Actomonas aquatica: one gene and its partner. The protein of the gene in region 1 binds, or shares a complex with, the protein of each later gene. Links are inferred from orthologs where the notes say so. Each region holds a gene or a part of one and is shown on either strand. Other genes may lie near its edges.

The links.
Region 2: the proteins of mfd (region 1) and uvrA are in contact, whole or in part, in a crystal structure (PDB 4DFC), measured with the Escherichia coli proteins. The link is inferred for Actomonas aquatica from one-to-one orthologs.

Annotation. Positions count from the first base shown.
Region 1 is NZ_CP139781.1:255,364-266,668, reverse strand. Bases 4,699-8,617 are described here. They hold mfd (transcription-repair coupling factor), read left to right. Parts: upstream 4,699-5,000; coding sequence 5,001-8,417; downstream 8,418-8,617. Other genes in these bases: K1X11_RS01005 (peptidylprolyl isomerase), read left to right, coding at 8,414-8,617; rnc (ribonuclease III), read left to right, coding at 4,699-4,952. Also shown: K1X11_RS01040 (PAS domain-containing hybrid sensor histidine kinase/response regulator), read left to right, coding at 1-1,198; K1X11_RS01030 (ParA family protein), read left to right, coding at 1,651-2,436; K1X11_RS01025 (ABC transporter permease), read left to right, coding at 2,509-3,318; K1X11_RS01020 (ABC transporter permease), read left to right, coding at 3,372-4,160; more of rnc, read left to right, coding at 4,242-4,698; more of K1X11_RS01005, read left to right, coding at 8,618-9,439; K1X11_RS01000 (SDR family oxidoreductase), read right to left, coding at 9,563-10,243; K1X11_RS00995 (ExbD/TolR family protein), read right to left, coding at 10,373-10,771; K1X11_RS00990 (MotA/TolQ/ExbB proton channel family protein), read right to left, coding at 10,776-11,305. UniProt on the Escherichia coli protein: Couples transcription and DNA repair by recognizing RNA polymerase (RNAP) stalled at DNA lesions. Mediates ATP-dependent release of RNAP and its truncated transcript from the DNA, and recruitment of nucleotide excision repair machinery to the damaged site.
Region 2 is NZ_CP139781.1:1,625,202-1,635,982, forward strand. The notes cover bases 5,079-8,473. They hold uvrA (excinuclease ABC subunit UvrA), read right to left. Parts: upstream 8,156-8,473; coding sequence 5,279-8,155; downstream 5,079-5,278. Other genes in these bases: trpF (phosphoribosylanthranilate isomerase), read right to left, coding at 5,079-5,171; K1X11_RS06315 (DUF1302 domain-containing protein), read left to right, coding at 8,389-8,473. In the rest of the region: K1X11_RS06290 (fibronectin type III domain-containing protein), read right to left, coding at 1-1,045; K1X11_RS06295 (TonB-dependent receptor), read right to left, coding at 1,116-3,974; K1X11_RS06300 (hypothetical protein), read right to left, coding at 4,187-4,399; more of trpF, read right to left, coding at 4,515-5,078; more of K1X11_RS06315, read left to right, coding at 8,474-10,350; K1X11_RS06320 (DUF1329 domain-containing protein), read left to right, coding at 10,378-10,781. UniProt on the Escherichia coli protein: The UvrABC repair system catalyzes the recognition and processing of DNA lesions. UvrA is an ATPase and a DNA-binding protein. A damage recognition complex composed of 2 UvrA and 2 UvrB subunits scans DNA for abnormalities.

The DNA of each region.
Region 1 (11,305 bases):
CGAACGCATGGCCCAAAGCCTCCAAAAAGTTGAGGCCAGCTACCGCGGGATCGTGGAGGATCAGGTCGACCTGATCTGCCGCTATCGCGCCGACGGCACCCTTACCTTCGTCAACGCCGCCTACGCCCAATTTTACGGCAAACCCCGCAGCGCCCTGCGTGGCCACCGTTTTCCGCTGATCGATCTCGGCTACCCCAAACGGGATTTCCAGGGCAACCTCCCCGACAAGGCCTCGTTCGAAGTGGACCTTGAGGGCGCCGAAGGCGAATCCAGTTACCTCTGGACCCACCGCGCCATCAAATCCCGCGATGGCCAGGTGCTAGAGTTCCAGGCCGTCGGTCACGACATCGGCGCCCGCAAAGCCGCCGAAGCCGCCCTCGTGCAGGCCAAGGAAGCGGCCGAATCCGCCGACCGCGCCAAGAGTGAATTCCTCGCCGTCGTCAGCCACGAGATCCGCACTCCCATCAACGCGGTCATCGGTTTTTCAAAACTGCTGCGCGAAAGCCCACTCAGCGCCGACCAACTCGAATACGTCACCAATGTTCACAGCGCCGGCGTGACGCTCGAGACGCTCATCGCCGACATTCTTGACGTCTCGCGCCTCGAGGCCGGTCAAATCGAAGTCAAGCAGACCCCCTTCGCGCTGCGCGACTGCATGCAGGAGATCGAGAACCACTTCAGCCCCTCCGCGCGCGATGCGGGCATCGCGTTCACTCTCAAAACCGACCCCTCCGTGCCGGTCATCGTAAACGGCGACCAAGCCCGTCTGCGGCAGGTGCTCATGAACGTCGTCGGCAATGCCTTCAAATTCACCGAACGCGGCGCCATCACGGTCGCCGTCACCTGTGCCCGCGGGGAAAATGTGCCCCACTCCGACCTCCGCCACCTGCGCCTCTTCTTTGCCGTCACCGACACCGGCATCGGCATTCCCGCCGGCCGCGTGAAGGACCTCTTCAAGCCCTTCAGTCAGCTCGATTCCTCCAGCACTCGCCGCCGCGGGGGCACCGGACTCGGCCTGGTGATTTCCAAGCGACTCTGCGAGCTGATGGGCGGAGCGATCTCGGTCGACAGCACTCCGGGCGAAGGCTCGACCTTCCGCTTCAGCTTTGCGCTCACCTACCAGCGCGGTGATTCCCGTCCCCCGCTGCCCACGTCGGACACGTCGCCGTCCTTCACCCCCTCCACCAGCTCCGCTTGAGGCGCCGGTCACCAAGGCGAACGAAACGCCAAATCCGGGAAAGTGTTTTCGGGACTTGCACGGTCTCCGGTTTGTTTGCAACGTCCGCCTCTCCCTGACTACGGCGCGGTAGCCAAGTGGTAAGGCCGAGCTCTGCAAAAGCTCTATTCGGCGGTTCGATTCCGCCCCGCGCCTCCAATTTTGAATCGGAATCCGATTCAAAATTGCCCGCCGAAGCTTCAGCGAAGGAGGGCGTTCCGCGACCCGACTGGCACCAACCGCCCGTCCCGCAATGTAGACCGCGAGCTGGCTCGCGCTAAACCTGCCCCACGGCCCTCACCCTGCCTCTCGGCCCCCGACCTACCCGCACCGCCGCCCCTCTGCCTCACCGCCGCCGCCGCCACTCGCCACGACGCCCCCCCCACAAGATTTTCGTGTATTTCGGCGCGGAGGTGGTTTCACTGCCCGCCTCGATGCCCACCACCATTTTCACCATCGCCAACCAAAAAGGCGGCGTCGGCAAGACCACCACCGCCGTCAACCTCGCGGCCGGTCTCGCTGAGCGCAAAATCCACACCCTGCTCATCGACCTCGATCCGCAGGCCAACGCCACCAGCGCCATCGGCGTGGAGAAGCAGGAGGGCCGCTCCCTCTACGGTCCGCTCAACGGCGAGGGCAGCGTGTTCGAGATGATCACCCCGACCGCCTACGAACACCTCGCCCTCATCCCGTCCGAGGAAGACCTCGCCGCTGCGGAGGTGGAGATTGCCCAATCCGACAACTACCTCGCCCGTCTCAAAGAGGTGCTCGGCCCGCTCAAAGCCTCCAACGGTTACCGCGCCATCATCATCGATTGCCCGCCCTCCATGGGCATGCTCTCGATGAACAGCCTCGCCGCCGCCGACCAACTCCTCATCGCGCTCCAATCCGAATACATGGCCCTCGAGGGTCTCGGCCAGATTCTGCGCAACGTCGACCGCATCCGCGATGCCGGCCTCAATTCCGGACTCAACCTCGGTGGCGTCATCATGACCATGTATGACGGCCGCACCAACCTCGCCAAACAGGTCGTCGAGGAAGTCCGCACCCACCTGCCGGACAAGGTATTCAAGACTCTGATACCGCGTTCCGTCCGCCTCAGTGAGGCCCCGTCCTTCGGTCAGCCGATTTTCGCCTACGACAATAACTCCGCCGGCGCCATCGCCTACCGCGAACTCGCCGCCGAGGTTATTGCTCGCTTCGACCTCACCAAACGCTGAACCGCCTGCCCCAGCGACCAGCACCCAGCCACCAGCCCCCAGCCCCCAGCTCCTAGCACCCAGCCACCCATCATGCGCCTGCTGGTCGCCAAATACCGCCACGTCTTCAACGTGGGCCTGCAGAACAGCATCGTTTACCGCTGGAACTTCGCCCTGCGCGCGGTGTTCTCGCTGGTTCACCTGGCGTTTGTGTTCATCCTCTGGGGCGCGGCCTTTCGCGGCGAGGACACCATCGGCGGCTTCAGTCTCGACCAGACGCTTACTTACTTCGTCACGCTGCTGGTGCTGCAGTTTTTCATCGGCGCCTTCAACGAGGACTACCAGATCAGCGAGGAAATCCGCAACGGGCTCATCAACCAGTTCCTGCTCAAGCCGATCAACTACTTCGCCTACCGTTTCACCTTGTTTCTCTCGGCGCGGTTGATCTCCGGTCTGCTCGCCCTCGTGCCGGTGGTGCTGTGCCTGCCGCTCCTCCAGGAGCACCTCACCTTCCCCGACGAAGCCTGGCGGCTCTACCTCGGCATCCCGGCCGCCTTCATGGCCGCGCTCATTCAGTTCAGCATCGCTTACGTGTTTGGCCTGCTGACCTTCTGGTTCCTCGAAATCCAATCCTTCGTCATCCTCTCGCTCGCGATCGAGACGGTGCTCGGCGGACAGATCTTCCCCCTCGACCTGTTGCCGGCGACCATCTTCCGCATCTCTCAATTCCTACCTTACTACTACCAGATGTATTTCCCGGCCGCGATTTTCACCGGCCGCCTCGATCAAGCCACCGCCATGGAAGGTCTCGCCATCCAGGCCATCTGGGTCGTCCTCCTGCTCGCCTTCGGTCAGTTCCTCTGGCGCCGCGGCCTCCGCCGCCACACCGCCGTCGGCGGCTAGTTTTCGGAGTTAGGATTTAGGTATTAGGATTTAGGATTTAGGATTTCTCCGCGATGCTGCACTACTTTCGACTCTGGCTGGCCTCCGCGCGCTACTCCGTCATCCGCTCGATGATGTTTCGCGGCGACTTCATCATGTGGTCGCTGGTCGAGCTGTTTTGGATGGCCGTCAACATCGCCGCCATCGCGGTCATCTACGAGCATACCGACGCCGTCGCCGGCTGGAGCAAATACGAGATGATCCTGCTCGTCGGCACCACCATGCTCATTCAGCGCATGCTCATGGGCTTCTTCTGGAGCAACCTCTTCGAACTCGGCCGCAACATCCGCACCGGCAACTTCGACTTCTTCCTGGCCCAGCCCGGCAACCTGCTCTTCATAGTCTCCACCCGCAAACTCGACCTCGATGGCCTGATCAACGTCTTTGTTGCCCTCGCCGTCGTGCTCTACGCGGTCAAACAACTCGGGATCGAACCGTCCTTTCTGCAGGTCGCCACCTACGCCAGCTTTGTGTTCTGCGGCCTCGCCATCAGTTACGCCATGCTGCTGCTCTTCGCCTCGATCAGTTTCTGGGCCATCGGTAGCCAGGGTCTCGAGGGCACCTACTTCACCTTCATGGAATTTGCCCGGCTCCCCCGCGAAGCCTTCCGTGGCGTCGCCAACGTCATCTTCGTTTGGGTGCTGCCCGCCGTCGTGCTCAGCAACGCCCCCGCCCGCGCGCTCATCGACGGCTTCGATCCGGTTTACGCGCTCTGGCTGGGGGGCGCAACCGTCGCCTGGCTCGGACTCAGCGTCACCGTCTTCCGCCGCGGCCTGCGCCGCTATTCCAGCGCCTCGTCCTGAGCGAGCGAACGCTCACCACGGTGGCGCGTTTCTTGGCCTTTACGCCGTCCGCACTTCGGTGTCCCATGCAGCGCTCTCGCCATGTCGTCGCCCGCTGAAACCCTGCAACAAAAGATCGGCTACCCGTTTCGGGATCCGCAGCTCCTGCGCCTGGCCCTCACCCACTCGTCTTGGTTGCAGGACCACCCCGAGGAAACCGAGAGCAACCAACGCCTCGAATTCCTCGGCGACGCCGTGCTGCAACTCATCCTCACCGAGGAACTCTACCGCCTCTATCCGACCGAGCGCGAAGGCGACCTGAGCAAACGTCGCGCCGCCCTCACCAAGGGCCACTACCTCGCCCGTCTCGCCCGCGAAATCGACCTCGCCCCGGCCTTGCTGCTCGCCGCCAGCGAGGAACAGATGGGCGGCCGCGATCGTCCCGCCGCCCTCGAAGACGCCTTCGAAGCCTTGGTCGGCGCGGTGTATTCCGATTCCGACTACGCCGCCGCCCGCACCGTGGTGCTGCGCCTCTACGGCGACCTCGCCAATCGCCTAGGCAGCGTCATCGAGCACGAGAACCCCAAGGGTCGCCTGCAGGAACGCGTGCAACCCGTGCACGGCAACAGCGCCCTCCGCTACCGCGTCGATCATGTGTCCGGCGAGGACCACGCCCGCGAATACGAAGCCCAGGTGTTCCTCCAGGGTGAATGTCTCGGCACCGGCCGCGGCAGCTCCAAGAAGAGCGCCGAGGAACAGGCCGCCCGCGAAGCGCTCACCTCGGCGACGATTCGCGCCCTCGGCGATTCCTGAGGCGCGCTTGCGCCAACGCCCGTCCTTCGCTCTGGTGGTTCCCTGCTCATGCCACCGCCGTCGACTTCACGCTTCCAACACACCGGGATTTGCCCCCCGGCGCGCGGCGTGGTGCTGGCCCAGGAGATCCAACAATCGGATACGCCGGTCTGGCTGGTCGTCGCCCCAACCCTGAAGCTGGCCGAGCAACTCGCCGAGGATCTCTCCTTATTCACCACCGCCAGCCAACACCCGCGCCAACCTGAGGTGCTCGTCCTGCCGGAGGCCATGCCCACCGACGGCGACATGCGCGAGGCCTTCGCCGCCTCCGCCGACCGCACCACCGTGTTGTCGAAGCTGCGCGCCACCCGCGGCACCAGCAAACTGACCTCGACCAAACACACGCCGTTGGTCGTCTGCACCTTTCCCGCCGCCCTCGTGCAATCCGTGCCCGCGCTCGAGCAATTCGCCGCCAACGAACTCGAGCTCAAACCCGGCGACACGATGGGCTTTCAGGCCCTGCTCGAGAAGCTCCACGAGCTCGACTACGACTCCGAGCCGGTCTGCGAATCCCCCGGTCACTACGCCGTGCGCGGTGGTTTGATCGACGTCTATCCTATCACCGCCAACGAGCCCTACCGCCTCGATTTTTTTGGCGACGAATTGGAGGAGATTCGCGCTTTCGATCCAGTCACCCAACGCTCCGGCGTCACCGTGCCGTCGATCACGTTGAGCGCCTCGCCGCGTCTGCAGTTTGATCCCGCGCGCACCGGCTTGAGCGATTATCTGTCGCCTTCCGCGCAGGTCGTGTTCCTCGAACCGCCCGACCTCGAGGTCGCCTTCAGCCAACTCGCCCAAGCCGATCCACAACGCGTAAACCCGGTCGTCGATGCCGTGCTCAAACGCACGACTCGCCTCGTCGCGTTGCAGGACCTCGATGTCGCCTCCTTTTGGTTCGAGCCGGGCGAGGCCACCGAATGCACCTGGGACAGCGAAAGCCTCGTCCATCACCGGCGTTACCCGAGCGACGGTCTGGTCGCGCAGGAGCGCCTCCACGCGGAAGCCGAGGCGCGACTGGAGTTCATGCAACGCCTGCTCGAATGGCAGCGCGCCGGCTACTCGATTCATTTCGTCACCGCCAAGTCCGGTGAGGAGCAACGCACCCAGGAGATCCTGCAGGAGGAGCCCGGCATCGCCGCGCTCAAACCGCACTTTGCCCGCGGCGACCTCAACGAGGGCTTCCGCATCACCTTCCGCGACGAGACCCGCCTCGATTGGCGCGGCTTCAGCAAAAAGACCAAGGGTCTGGTCGTGGTCTCCGAGACCGAAATCTTCGGTCGCCAACGCCCGCGCCGCCCCACCCCGAGCAAACGCGCCCTCGTGCAACGCGCTCAGGTCGACCAGCTCCTCGACTTCGCCGATCTCGTGGAGGGCGACTTCGTGGTCCACCTTCAGCACGGCATCGCCCACTACCGCGGCCTCACCAAGATCGAGACCCGCGACGGCACCCGCGAAGTCATTTCGCTCGAGTTCGACGACCATGTCACCCTGCACGTGCCGCTGCAGGAGTCGCATCTCATCAGCCGCTACGTCGGTCTCAGCAAATCCAAACCCCAGCTCGGCCGCATCGGCACCCAGCGTTGGGAAAAGGCGCGCAAAGCTGCCGAACGCTCCACCATCGACCTCGCCGCCGAGCTGCTGCGCATCCAAGCCGCGCGCGACGCCGAGCCCGGGTTTGCCCATCCGCCCGACACCGATTGGCAACGCGAGTTTGAGGGCTCGTTCCGCTTCACCGAGACCGCCGACCAGCTCAAGGCCATCAACGAAGCCAAAGCCGACCTCGAACGTGATCGCCCGATGGATCGCCTCATTTGCGGTGACGTGGGTTTCGGCAAAACCGAGGTCGCCATCCGCGCCGCCTTCAAGGCCGTGCAAGGCGGCAAACAGGTCGCCTTGCTCATTCCGACCACCGTGTTGGCACAGCAGCACTTGAACACCTTTCGTGAGCGCATGGCCGGTTACCCGATCGCCATCGAAATGGTGAGCCGCTTCCGCACGCGCAAAGAGCAGACATCCATTCTCGCCGCCACCGCCGCCGGTCAGGTCGACATCCTCATCGGCACCCACCGCCTGCTGCAAAAGGACGTGCAGTTCAAAAACCTCGGCCTCGTCATCATCGACGAGGAGCAGCGTTTTGGCGTGAAGCACAAGGAACGCTTCAAGGCCATGCGCGCCTCCATCGACGTGTTGTCGATGAGCGCCACGCCCATTCCGCGCACGCTCTACATGGCGCTCACTGGCGCGCGCGACATGAGCGTGATCGAGACTGCGCCGACCAACCGCCACCCGATCCAGACCATCGTCAAAACCTACGACGACAAAATCGTGGTCGACGCCGTGCGCCGCGAGGTCGCCCGCGGTGGCCAAGTCTTTTACCTGCACAATCGCGTCCAGACCATCGAGATCGTGGCCGCCCACCTCTCCGAGCTCATGCCGGAAATCAGGATCGGCGTGGGCCACGGCCAGATGGACGAAAAGACGCTCGAACGCCGCATGACCGACTTCGTCGCCGGCGACTACCAGATGCTCGTTTGCACCACCATCATCGAGAGCGGCCTCGATATCCCCAACTGCAATACGATCATCATTGAGGGCGCCGACCGCTTCGGGCTTTCCCAACTCTACCAGCTGCGCGGCCGCGTGGGGCGTTTTAAGCACCAGGCCTACGCCTACCTGCTCCTGCACCGCCACACCCGCCTGGTCGAGATCGCGCGCGAGCGCCTCAACGCCATGCGCACCCACAACCAACTCGGCGCCGGTTTCCGCATCGCCATGCGCGACCTCGAGCTGCGCGGCGCCGGCAACCTGCTCGGCTCGGAACAGAGCGGTCACATCGTCGGCGTCGGCTTCGAGCTGTATTGCCAGCTGCTGCGCCAATCGGTCGCGCGCCTGAAGGGCGAAAAGCAGGCCACCGCCATCCGCGCCTCCGTGAAACTCGACTTCGTTTTCGTCGGCGACGGCTCGGCGGGCGCGGACAAAAGTGGCCGTCATCAAGACGGTTACACCACGCTGCGCGATGCCGAGCACGCCGCCAGCGGCGCGGTCGCGGTCGAGTCCATCCAGGCCCGCCTGCCCGTCGGCTACATCGCCGAGACGCGCCTGCGCATCGATTTTTACCGCCGCCTCGCCATGGCGGGTTCGCTCAAGGAGCTCAAACAGCTCGCCGACGACCTCAAGGATCGCTTCGGCAAATACGGCGACGACGTGCGAGCGTTGTTGCTGGTCACCGAGATACGTATCCGGGCGGAACACAAAGGCATCGTGTCGGTCGAAACCGATTCAACCAAATTGAAGTGCCTGCGGGCCAGCGGTCGCCGCGATGACTGGGTCATGCATGGCAGCCGGTTTCCAAGGTTGACCGCCCCCAAGGCCCTTCTACGTTTACGCGAAATATCCACGTTTCTCGACAATCTGCCGACTATATGACGCATCCCCCTGCCACCCGGACTCGAGTCGGCCTTCTCGCCCTCATCGGTGCTCTGGCCCTCGGAAACCCTCTCTCTCTCGTCGCTCAATCCACCCCCTCCGCCCCCGACGATGGGCTGAACCTGCGCTTTGCCAACGGCATCGCAGCGGTCGCGGAAGGTGAGATCATCACCGTCGATGACATCCGGCGCGAAATCTCGCCGATGATCCCCGAGCTGCAATCCACGTCCCGCAACGAGGCCGAGTTCAACCGCCGCCTCGAAGCCCTCCAGGACGACACCATTCAGGCCCTCGTCGACCGCGTCCTCATCGTGAAGGATTTTTACTCCGACGAGAAACGCCGCATTCCCGTGGCCTACGTCGATAACGCCGTCGATGAGAACATCATCAACGAGTTTGAAGGCGACCGCTCCAAGTTCCTCGCCTACCTCCGCGCCCGCGGTCTCACCCTGCGCGAATACCGCAAGGAAGTCGAAGAGGACATCATCTACCAATACATGCGCGGCCAAAAGCGGAAGTCCGCCACCGTGGTCTCGCCGGTGAAGGTCCAGCAGTTCTACGAGGAGAACAAAGAAGAGTTCTACCAAGAGGACTCCGTGCACCTGCGCCTCATCCAGTTCTCCCGCAAGGACGGTCGCACCGACAGCGATCTGCTCACCCTCGCCGCCCGCGTGCAGGCCCGCCTCGACGTCGGTCATGAGTTTGAAGAGATCGCCAAGGAAGTGTCCGAAGACTCCCGCCGCTCCAAGGGCGGCGACTGGGGCTGGCTCAACCGCTCCGGCCTGAAGCCCGAGTTCAGCGATCCGCTCTTCGAACTCGAGCCCGGCCAAGCCACCAACCCGATCCTGCTGCCCGAGGGCGTTTACATCCTCTATGCGCAGGAGCGCAAATACGCTGGCATCCAACCCATCGATGAAGTGCGTGAGCAGATCGAGCGCATCCTCATCTCCCGTGAGTCCCGCCGCGCGCAGGAACAGTGGCTGGAGCGCCTCCGCCGCAACAGCTACGTGAAGCTCTACTGAGCCCACCGAGCACCTTCGCTTTCGAAAACGCCTCCCCGCAACGGGAGGCGTTTTTTTGTGCCGCCGCCCACACTGCCTCCGGGGTCAACGACCCCGGCTACAGCCCGACAGCTCCACCCGACCTTACTCCGTCGGCACGGACAGGGAGCTGCCGTTATCTTTGCGGCCGAGCTGCAGGATGAATGGCGCGGCGATCTTCACCCACGCGGCGGCATCCGGATGACCATCAGCGGCATCACCGACAAACGTGCGCAACATCTCGGTGGCGACCGCTCCGGGACTGAGCGCGACCGCCGCCAGCGGCTCCGGCAATTCCTGCGCCAGGGCCTGCGTCAGGCCTTCGACGGCAAATTTGGACGCACAATAGGGCGCGACTTGCGGTTTCGTGCGCCGCCCCAAACCGGATGACAGGTTCACGATGGTGCCCTTCCCCGCCGCGATCATTTCGGGCAGGAAGGCACGGATCACGTTGAACACGCCGTTGATGTTCACGCTCACCAGTTTCTCGAACTCCGCCGTGCTCACCTCCCACAAGGGACTCGGCGTGTTGATCAGACCGGCGTTGTTGATGATGAGGTCCAACGCGCCGTGCGTGGCCGAAACGGTCTCATGCCACACGTCGACCTTGCTGGCCTGCGACACATCCACGATGTCGAAGCGGTTCGGCTCCTTGGCCTCAAAACGCAGATCCAGAATCTTCTCCGGATCGCGACCACAGCCGATAACCGTATGTCCTTCCGCCATGTAGGTATCCGCCAGCGCGCGACCCAACCCCTTTGATACACCGGTGATGAGGATCTTCATGGTGGTTCAGTAGCGAGTAGCGGGTAGCGAGTAGCGAGTAGAAAACAGCCGGAAGGGCTGCTCAGAACCGTTTCGGTCTCCCACTCGCTACTCACTACTCGCTACTAGACGGGGCTACGCCCCGCCGACCTACCGGCTCTGCAGGCTGAACTTGTTCAGCCCCGCTTTGCGGCAGGCATCCATAAGAAAGGCGACCGTCTTGAGCGGCGTCGTTTCATCGGCGGCGATGAGCACCGGAATGTCGCGGTCGACGTCGCGCACCTGCCGCAACAGCTCCTCGACCTCGGCTTCGCTCACGACCTGCCCGTTGAAGGTGATGTCGCCTTCGTTGCTTACGCCGATGGTGACCGTGCCTTTAAATTCGTTCTTACCGGCCGTCTCCACCTTGGGCAGCGTGATGTTCAACGTCGCCGCCGACCGGAACTGCATGGTCACAAAGGCGAAGAAAATGAGCATCACCAGCACATCAATGAGCGGGAGCAGATTCATCTCCGGCCGTTTTCGCCGGCGTTGGTAGAGTCCGCTCATCGTATCAGCTTTTCGAGGACGCTTCGTCGTCCGCCGCGCCGAGGATGCGCTCCAAAATCACGTCGAGCTGCGCCGCGTAGTTTTCCACGCGTCGCTGCAACCAGCCACCACCCACCAACGCCGGAATCGCGATGGTGAGACCGAGCAGGGTCGCCGAAAGCGCCAGCGCCACGCCACTCGAAAACGCCACCGGATCGGGCAAACCCGTATCGCTGGTCAGCGAGGAAAACACCCGCAGCAGCGACCACACCGTGCCGGTCAGACCGAGCAGCGGCGCGGCGGCGTAAATGATGTCGAGATACGGCAATCCGCGCTCCATGCGGTTGAGCTCGAGCCGAGCAAAGGCCTTCACCGCGTCACTGTCGTCGGCATGCCGCTCGGCAAACTCGATGATGCGCGCCAGCACCGAATCACGGCCCCCGGCGTAGGCCCGGCCATCCACGATCGCTTCGACAAGGTCGTCCGGCATCACGGCATCGCGCCGCAGCGCGTAAGCCCGTTCACAAATGATGAAGACCATCGCCACGGAGCAGA
Region 2 (10,781 bases), 1.4 Mb from region 1 along the record:
CGGCGGGCACCGCTTGCTCCGGGAAGGAGAACTGCGGCCGCCAGTGCTCGGAGATGCGGCGCTCACCCTGCACTGCCACGCGATCGCGTAGCGGCAGCTTGTCGGGTTGCACACCGCGCAAGGTCGCGAGGTTGTAACCCGTGAGCGCGGTGAAGCCCGCATCCATACCGGTGATGAGTCCCTGCGCATCAAGCAACACGGCCGCACGACGTCCATCGGTGGCAGTCGCCTCGACCCGCGTGCCGACCTTGGCACCGGCGGGGTCGCGCAATACTTCGAGTTGCACCGACACCGCGACCGTTTCGCCGTTGGCGGTATCCCACAGGCGGTCGGTTTCCGGTCCGGCGCCGTAGCGATAATACTCGTGGTTACCGGGCGCGGCGATTACCGGCACCGTCGCATTCACCCACCCCGGCGCGCCGAACCACTCGCCCCACTGGGCATCGTTGTTGGCGTTGTTGATGAGGTCACCAGCGTGCAGCGTGAACGCCGCGCGCGGCGCATCACGAAATGACTCACGAAACACGCGTGACCAATGCGTCTTCACGTCGTTCTGCGCGTCGCCGAAGTAAACGAACTTAAACGGCTGAGCGTCGCGCGAGGCGGTGCGGAAGTGGAACCACTCGCTCCAGTTGAGGCCGTCCCCCACGCGGTAAGCGTAGAGCGTGTCCGGCGTGAGCCCCACAAACTCGGCGTGGTGCTGGTGCGCCTCACCGAGGTTGCTGACAAACTCCTCGGTCTCGGCCGCGATGCGCACCGGCTGCAGGGCGCGACCGTTGTCGTTGGCGATCGCGAGTTCCGCGACCGCGCGTTCGATGCTGGTGTCGGTGCGCCAGGTGACGGTCTGGCTCGTGCTGGGATCACCGGTCCACGTGAGCACGATGCGATCGGGCAAGGGCCGCGGGGCGTGCGCGGCGGACTCGGCGTAAGCCGTCGGCTGCCAACTCACGGCATCGAGATGGGTGCCGGGCTCGTCATGCGCCAAGGCGGCTGAGGTCGTCACTGCCAGCAGGAGCGCGGGTCGGAAAAAAGAATAAGTGTTCATATCAAAAATAGCGCCGCCGCCTGCAGATTGGCAGCAGACGGCGGCGAAGAAGGTTCAGAGTCGAAGCGGTTTAGAACGTGTAGGTTGCGCCGATCGTCGCGCGCCACGAATAGGTGGTGAAGTCCTCGGGATTGTCGGTGCGCAGGTAGCCCTGATAGGACATCTGCGGCTCGTCGGTGAGGTTGCTCACGTTGAGGAACACGTTGAGCTTGTCGCTGAAGCGATAGCTGCTCTCCCAATCGAGCGACTCGTTGGCGCCGAACCAGTCGTCGAGCGTTTCGTTGCCGTCGAGACCTTCGAGGTAGTCGGAACGGTAGCGGTAGCTGAGCTGCCCGCGGAACTTGCCGCGCACGTATTCCAACGCCGCGTAGTAGATGCGGTCGCTGAAGCCGTAGGTCGGCAGCTCTTCGTCCAAGCGACCTGGATACTTGCCATCACTCTCGGTGAAGGTCGCGGAGAGCGAGAGGTAGAAACCGTCGAGCACCGAAGGCAGGAAGTAGAGCTGCTGCCGTGCGATGAGTTCGATGCCGTAGTTCGTCGCGCCGAGGGCGTTGTCGACGGTGGAGAACTCGTAGGGACCCAGCGGATCGATGATCGGGTAACCGCTGGCATCAAACTCGGAGAAGTTGGTGGTCCGCTCGTAGTAGAAACCCTTCATGTCCTTGTAGAACAGGCCCACGGAGTAGAGACCGGCGCGCTCGGTGTAATACTCGAGCTGCACGTCGAAGTTGTCCGAAGTGGTTTCGGTGAGGTCGGGGTTGCCGCCCTCGGCGTTGCCGTCCTCGTCGATCTCGATGCCCTGCACCAGCGCGTCCATATCGGGTCGGCTGTAGCTGCGGTTGTAGCTCTCGCGCAGGATGAGGTTCTTACGAAGCTCGTGCCGGAAGTGGATGCCCGGCAGCCACACATCGAAGTCCTTCTTGCCGTGCACGACGGTCGGGTTGAGCGCGTCGGTTTCGTTGAAGGCGTAGGTGTCGGACTCGAACGTATTATGTTCGTAGCGCAGGCCCGCGATCATCTGATGACGGCCCTTGGTCAGCGTGCCCATTGCGTAAGCCGCCGTGATGGTTTCCTTGGCGGTGAAGTCGTCCACCACGCTGTCGAGCACCGCGCCTTCTTCATCCAGGCTGAAGAGATTTGGCTGGCTGGCGAAAAGCGCTTCGAGGGCATCGATGTCCGGCTCAAGATACATCGTCACGCCCATCGGCGCGTAGTTGCTGGCACGCATGACACTGGCATAGGGAAACCCATCCGCCGCGGAATCGGTGCGGAAATTGCGCTCCTGTTTGTCGCGCGTCTTTTCGTTGGAACGATACTTCGCGCCAAACTTGAGCGAGCCGCTCAGGTCCTCGCCCACGAAGGACTTTTCCCAGTCGGCTTTGAAGCTGTAGACTTCCTCTTCCACGTCGTTGGTTTCCAGCCCCATATCGCCGCGGGAAATGTTGTTTACGTCCATCGGATCGACGCCGTTGCGAATGGTGTAGATCGGCGCGGTGCGGTCGGTCTGGTCGTAATCGAGCTGATAGCCCGAGCTGCGCACGGTGAAGCTGGTGTCGCGATCGCGGCTATCCTCGTTGGTCGAATAGAACGCATCGAAGTTCATCGTGATCGTATCCATCTCGTAGATACCGCCAAAGGAGAAACCGTAGAGGTCACCGTCGTCGTGGTTTTTTTCGTTTTGGAAGCGGATGTCGGTCAGGCGGTCGGGTTCACCGCGACCGGTGTTGTAGTCCATCTCCGCGATGTAGCGGGTGTTGGAAACCGTATAGAAACGATTGCGGGCCTTCTCGGCGGTCGTTTCACGATCGCTCCAGAAGGGTTTGAAATAGAGCGTGGCCGACTCGGAGAGACGCAGGTCAAACGCCAGATTCACGCCCAACGACTCGGTGTCGCGGAAGTTGGTCTGCGGGGTGCCGTTGGTGTGAAAGTAAAGCGGCTCGGCTAGGTTCAGATCCGGGCGGGAAGCGGGGTCGATGAAAGCGTAGTCCTTGTCGAGGTTGTCGTAATCGCGCGAGGTCTTGTAGGAGCTGAGGTTGAGGCTCAGGCCAAAGTTATCCTCGCCGCCGAACGCGTTGTAGAGGTCGCTGAACGACAGGCCCACGTTGTGGCCCCAGGAGTCGTTTTTGTCGTAGTAGACGCCACTGGCCGTGACGCTGGCGACGCGGCCCTCACGCTGAAACGCGGAGCGCGTCTTCACATTGATGATACCACCAATAGCGTCGCCGTCGCGGTCCGGCGTGGCGGCCTTGATAACCTCGATGTTGCTGATGCCATCGGCCGTCATCTGGCTGGTCGAGAAGTTGCGGCCCGTGCCGCTGGTGGGCATGCGGTTACCGTCGATCTGGAACGAATTGTATTTCGACTCGAGACCGCGGATGTTCACGCCGTTGGGTGTGCCGTCTTCGGACTCGTTTACGGTGAGGCCCGGCAGACGCTGCAGGGCGTAGCCGATGTTGCCGCCGATCATGTTGCCGAAGGTTTCCTCGGACACGACGTTCACGATGCCCGCGGCGGTCTTCTGCTGGTTGACCGCGAGAGCCTGGCCACGCGCCTTTTCGCTGACCGTGAAGGCCTCCATGCTGAGCACCTCGCTGGCGAGGCGCACGTTGACTTCAACGGTCTCGGCGCGGCGCACCGTGACGGAGCCGCGCCATTCGTCGAGGCCGACGTATTCGACCTGCAGCGTCTGGCTGCCGGCGGCGACCTCCGGCAGATAAAATCTACCGTTCGCGTCGGTCGCATCGGACGCCGTGCTGCCGATGACCGTGACGATCGCACCTTCGAGCGAGCGCCCCGAGGAATCGTCGGAAACGCGGCCGCTGATGCCGCCGTTGTCCGAGGTTTGAGCCGAAGCGCGGAATCCAAATCCCAACGCCACGAACGTAGTCAGCACGGCGATACAACGCCGGCCGAATTTGTGGTTTTGCATGAGTGTTGTGTTACGAGTCGAGACAGTGCGGCCGTCACAGGACCAACCATCGCGATCAACCCTCCGCCCGCACGCTCAGCAACCTACCCGGCAATTGTGACCAAACGGCGTCCTTTGGCTTACAACGCGGTTAACGGTAAGTGACAAAATGGAAGCGACCCGCGCCCCACTCATGCAGGGGCTGCGGGTCGCGCAAGGAATGGAGGGGTAAGCTATTCTTTATGGGTAACCCAAAGAACGCTGGCGACCGCGGCGAACATCAGGGTCGGCAGGATGATCCAGTTGGCGTTGAGCGGCACGTTCCAGTGCTGGAACGCCCAATTCACAAACACGCACTTGGCCAGAATCACCAACCAGGCAATGGCGAGAAACCACTGTTCGCCCCGGGTCATGGGCACCTCCGGGAGATGTAATTTCAGGTGCATGGCGATAAGCTATACCGGCGCCGCGTTTCGCGCCCCGCTCCCCTTGCCTTAGCCTGCGCGCCTCTTGGCGTGACGCCAACCGCTTGCGGCGGCCCGCCAGTTGCTCGCAAAGGCCTCAGGCCGCCAACAGCTCCGCGGCGTTGAGCAACGCCTGCAATTTGGCGATGTCGATTTCCCCGGGCGCCGCTTCGATCGCTGCGCCCTGCAACAACAGGCTGCGCGCCTGCGCCGTGCTGACCGCTTCCGCGATGTTTTCCGGCGTCAGTCCACCGGCCAACACCCACTCGCATTTCGCGTGCATGGCTTGAAGTCGCGCGAACTCGTTCCAATCCCCGATCTTCGCCTCCAGCGCCATCGAGTTGGGCCGGTAACGATCCAGAATCATGCGGTCGGCCAGCGGCAGAAATGCCAGGTCGAGGATGCCGCCCGGCAACACCTGCGGCGCAAACCACAGTTTTTCCGGCGCCACGGTGTCGGTCCAAAGGGCGACTTCGAAGAACGGAGTTTCGTTGGGGAAATAGATGATGACCTGATCGAACTCATCGCCGGCCACGGCCTCCAGGTCGCCAAAACCCGGATTGCGCACGAGGGCGACTTTGGTGACGTCGCCCGGCAACTGCCCCCACCACGCCGCGCGATCCTCCGCCGCCACACAGCGCGGCGACGTCGGCGAGACCTCCACCGCCACGGCATCCGCACCCGCTGCCGCGACGGCTTTTGCCACTTCGAGAGAGCGCACGCCCGCGACACAGAATTTGAGTTGGCCAACCATGGAGGGAAACAGGAACAAAAAAACGCGTCCCCGGCAGGGGGCTAGGGTCACGCGTCCGTCTTCTCTTCGACACTTCCCCGGATCGATTTAGGAAATACTCCAACTCCCTACCCCACAGGCGCTTGCGCCCAACGCCGCAGCGCCGCTCCCGTCAGACTGCGCGGTTCATCCACGATGCCGCGGCGGTCGCCGGCGTAGACGATGTCGCCGCCGTTGCGCCCGCCCCCCGGCCCCAGATCGATGACCCAGTCGGCCAGATTGATCACATCCAGATTGTGCTCGATCACGATGACGGTGTTGCCGGCGTCGCGCAGTTTGAAGAGCAGGTCCATGAGGTGCTGGATGTCGACCCAGTGCAGGCCGGTGGTTGGCTCGTCGAGGATGTAGAGGGTGTCGCCTTGCTGGCGCTTCGAGAGCTCCAGCGAGAGTTTCAGGCGCTGCGCCTCGCCGCCCGACAACGTCGTGGCCGACTGGCCGAGCTGCAGGTAACCGAGTCCCACCGCGGCCAGCGTCTCCAGTTTGTCCATGATCCGCGGGATGTTGCGGAACAGGTCCATCGCGTCGCGCACCGTCATCGCCAACACATCGGCGATCGAGTAGCCGTGGAAGAGCACCTCGAGCGTCTCGCGGTTGAAGCGTTGCCCGCCGCAACTCGGACACGGCGCGTAGGCGTTGGCCATGAACTGCATGTCCAGCTTGATGGCGCCGTCGCCCTGGCAGCGTTCGCAGCGCCCGCCGCGGATGTTGAAGGAAAACCGGCTCGCCTTGTAGCCGCGCACCTTTGCCAGCGGCACCTGCGCGAAGAGATCGCGCAGGAGGTCGAGTAACTTGGTGTAGGTCGCCGGATTCGACCGCGGACTGCGCCCGATCGGCGACTGGTCCACCTGCACGAGTTTGTTGAAGAAATCGAGATGCTCGATGTGGCGGTGCAGGCCCGGCACGGACTTCGCGCCGTTGAGCTTTTTGGCCGCGCCGGCCGCGAGGATGTCGTTCACCAGCGTGCTTTTGCCCGAGCCGGAAACGCCCGTCACGCAGGTCAACAAGCCCACCGGGAAACGCGCGTCGACGCCGCGCAGGTTGTGCTCGCGGGCTTCGCGCACGGTGAGGAAGGCGCCGTCGGGCACCTTGTTGACGGCCGACTTCTCGACCTTTTGGCGTTTGGCCAGATAGGGGCCGCTCACACTTTGTTTGGCGCTTGTCGCCATGAGTTCCTGCGGTGTGCCCTGAAAGAGGATACGTCCACCCTCGCTGCCCGCGCCGGGGCCGAGTTCAAGGATCTCATCGGCGAGTCGCATGGTGTCTTCGTCGTGCTCGACGACCAACACCGTGTTGCCGCGATCGCGCAGCTCGCGCAGCAGCTCGAGCAGCCGATCGTTGTCCGCCGGGTGCAGGCCGATGCTGGGTTCGTCCAACACGTAGATCACGCCCATCAGGCCCATGCCCAACTGCGTCGCCAGCCGCACGCGCTGCGATTCACCGCCGGAGAGACTGCCGTAGTCGCGATCGAGCGTGAGATAACCCAGCCCCACTTGACCGAGAAAACGCAGGCGTTGCTCGATGCCCGTGACCACGTCCCGCAACGCTTCCTCCTTGGCGAAACGCGCCTGCAGATCCTGCGCGACTTCGTGCGCCGCCGTCACATCGAGGGCGAAAAACTCCGGCAGATTCAGCGTTCGCTCGCCTGCTCGCACGATCACCGCGCCGCTGCGGGCGTTGAGCCGCGTGCCTTTGCACTCCGGACAAGGACCGCTGATCATGTAAGTCGTGAGCCGCGCGCGAAACCCTTCGCTGTCGGTCGTGCGCCAGGTCTCTTCCAACGACGGGATGATGCCCGCCCATGGCATCGCTCGCGGCTGGCGCATGCGTTTGAGTTTGAAGGCAAACAACCGATCGCCCGCCCCGTGCAGCAGCGTCTGGCGCGTGTCCTCCGGCAGCTCCTGCCACGGTGTCTTCGCGTCGAACGGCAACTGCTCCGCCAGCTGCTTGAGCATGGCGTTGTGCTGAATGATCAGGTTCTTGCCGCCGAGTCGCCACGGTTTCAGCGCGCCACCGTGCACGCTCTTGGTCGGATCGGGCACCACCAGTTCCGGCACGAAGCGCAGTTTGCGGCCGAGTCCGCCGCAGGTCGTGCACGCGCCCTGACTGTGGTTGAAGGAAAAATGCCGCGGGGTGAGCTTTTCGAATACGTCGCCGCAAATCTCACAGGCCAGCGATTGGCTCAATTGGATCTCCCGCCACGGCGCACTGCGATCGGCCTGAGCCAGAATCACCGCCCGGTCCTGCCCTTCGCGAAAAGCCAGCTCCAGCGAGTCGGCCAGACGACTGCGTTGATCCACGGTCGCGACGAGGCGATCGACCACGATGTCGACGGCGAGTTCTTCCGGCGGCAATCCACTCGGCAACAGGTCGGGTTCGTCGAGCTGCTTCACCTCCCCCTGCAAGCGCACGCGCTGGAAGCCCCGTTGTCGCAGCCGCGGCAACTCATCGCGCAACACGCTCGGCTTCGCGTGCAACGCCGGCGCCAGCACCATGATGCGTTGCCCCGCCGCCTCGGCCAACACTCGCGCGACATTGTCATCGAGCGAGCGCCGCACCACCCGACCGCCGTCCTTCGGGCAATGCGCTTCACCGTGCAGCGCCCACAGCAGCCGCGCGTAGTCCGCCACCTCGGTCACCGTCGCGATCGTATTTCGCGGCGACTCGCCGGCCGTGCGTTGCTCGATGGCCAACACCGGCGAGAGCCCGTGCACAAAATCCACATCCGGCCGTGGCAGTTGTTCGAGCACCTGACGCGCCGAAGTCGACAGCGACTCCATGTATTTGCGATAGCCCTCCGCATACACCGTATCGAAGGCCAACGACGATTTGCCCGAGCCCGACGGCCCCGTCACCACGATCAGTTTACCGCGCGGCAGCCGCACCTCCAGATTCTGCAGATTGTGCTCCCGCGCACCTTTGATGTGGATGTGAGTGTCGGCCTGCATGATGACGAACGCACACCTTAGCCAAAACGTGCCTACCGCAAGGGTGTAATCTCAGGTTTGTTACCCCGTATTATCCCCTATCCGAACGGGCGTTTACCGCTTGTCTAGTCCCTTTCACCTCGTAACGTCCGCGTCACAAGATCAGCCGGGGAAAAACCCTCTTTCCCACTCCGGCCGCTCTGCGCGAACCCTCTTAGCGACCGCTCGGTCCTACTTCGAACCAAACCACGTCCATGCAATCACACTCCCCTGCCCGCAGCTGGTGGCTCGCGGGAAGTCTGCTTACGGCAACCTCGCTCTCCGCCATCACCTTCACCCACGGTGATCTGAGCGGCAGCTTCGACACGACCGTATCCGTCGGTGGCATCTACCGTCTCGACGACCCCAACCCGGCCTTCATCGGCACCTCCAACGGTGGCCTGGCCAACTCCGTCAACTCCGACGACGGCAACCTCAATTTTGACGACGGCTGGGTCTCAAAGGCCTTCAAAGTCACTTCCGAACTCGAACTGCTCTTCGGCGAAAACCTCGGCTTCTTCACCCGTGGTTCCTGGCTCTACGACGATGCCGTCGAAGGCGCCAAAAACCTGCGCAAGCCCCTTTCCGAGGAAGCCCTCGACCGCGCCGGCAATCGCCTCGACTACTTCGATCTCTACGGCGTCGTGCGCTTCGACGTTGGCGAGATTCCGGTCGACGTGCGCATCGGCCGTCAGGTGCTCAGCCTCGGCGAATCCACCTTCCTGCCCAACGGCAACAACATCATCAACCCGATCGAAGTTGCCAACCTGCGCGTCCCCGGCGCCGAGCTCCGCGAGGCCTTCCTCCCGGTTAACATGCTCAAGGTCTCCGCCGACCTCACCTACAACCTGTCGATGGAGGCCTTCTGGCTGCTCGAGTTCCGCCACACCGAGATCGAGCCCGCCGGCACCTTCTTCTCGACCAACGACTTTGCCTCCCGCGGCGGCGACACCGTTTACCTCGGCTTCGGCGCCCTGCCCGACACCGCTCCGCTCGGCGGCATCCCGCGCGGCCGGGATGACGAGGGCAACAACTACAACCAATGGGGTCTCGCCCTGCGCTACCTCGCCCCGGGCCTCAACGACACCGAGTTCGGCCTCTACTACGCCAAGTTCCACAGTCGTCTCCCGCTCATCAACGCCCTCACCCCGACCCGCGGCATCAGTGTCGCCGAGGTGCAAGGCACCGCTTCGGCCCTCGCCCAACAGCAGCTCGTGCCCGCCATGGTCGCCAACGGCGTGCCCGCCCAGGCCATCCCGACGATCCTGCCGCAGCTGCTCGGCGCCGCCCTCACCGACGTGCCGGCCGCCGCCATCGCGCAGCACCCGACGCTCGCCGGCTTCGCGCCCTTCTACCCGGCCGCCCAACAGATCGCCGCCGGCGCCCGCCAGCTCGGCCTGCTCTCCGCCGCCGCCACGGCCAACTACTTCATCGAGTATCCGGAAGACATCACCATGCTCGGCGCCTCCTTCAATGCCGACCTCGCCAGCATCGGCGTCGCCTGGCAGGGTGAAGTGTCCTACAAGCAGGACGTGCCGCTGCAGGTCGACGACGTGGAGCTGCTCTTCGCCGCCCTTTCCACCCTCGCCCCCCAGTTCGGCGCCAACAACCAGCTCGGCAACTATCTCGGCCAATACGGCCAGATCATCCGCGGCCATCGTCGCCACGACGTCTGGACCGCCCAGACCACCTTCACCAAGGTCTTCGGTCCCACCCTCGGCGCCAACGCCCTCACCATGGTCGGTGAAGTGGGCGGTCTCTGGGCCGACATCCCGTCCAAGGACGTGCTCCGCTACGAGGTCCAGGGCACCTACACCTCCGGCGATCAGGCCGCCATGATCGGCACCGGCAGCGCCCTGCCCGCCACGCCGATGAGTTACTTCGCCGATGACTTTGCCTGGGGCTACCAGCTCCTCGCCCGTCTCGAATACAACAACGTCTTCGCCGGCGTGAACGTGTTGCCCACCGTCGCCTTCTCGCACGACGTGAGCGGCAACAGCCCCGCACCGCTCTCCAACTACCTCGAAGGCCGCAAATCGCTCAGCCTCTCCGCCGAGTTCGTGTGGCAAAACGCCTGGTCCGCCGACGTCCGCTACGTCTCCTACTTCGGCGGCGGCGTGCAAAACCTCCTCGGCGATCGCGATTACTTCGCCACCACCTTCAAGTATTCCTTCTAACCCGGGTTCACTCCCCCACGTGCCACGATGAAATCTCTTCTTCACCTCACGGGTAGCCTCCTCCTCACCGCCACCTTTGCCTGCGCCGAGATCAGCGACACCGATCTCGCCCGCCTCGGCAACGACCTCACCCCGCTCGGCGGTGAAAAGGCTGGCAACGCCGATGGCTCCATCCCGGCCTGGACCGGCGGCATCACGACGCCTCCCGCCGGCTTCCAAGTCGGTGACCACCATCCCGATCCCTTCGCCGATGACCAACCGCTGGTCACGATCACCCGCGCCAACCTCGCCCAGTATCGCGACCAGCTCACCGCCGGTCACGTCGCCCTGATCGAGGCCTACGACGACTACAAACTCGTCGTCTATCCCACCCACCGCAGCGCCTCGGTGCCCCAGCGCATCTACGACGCCACCAAGGAATTCGCCCCCAC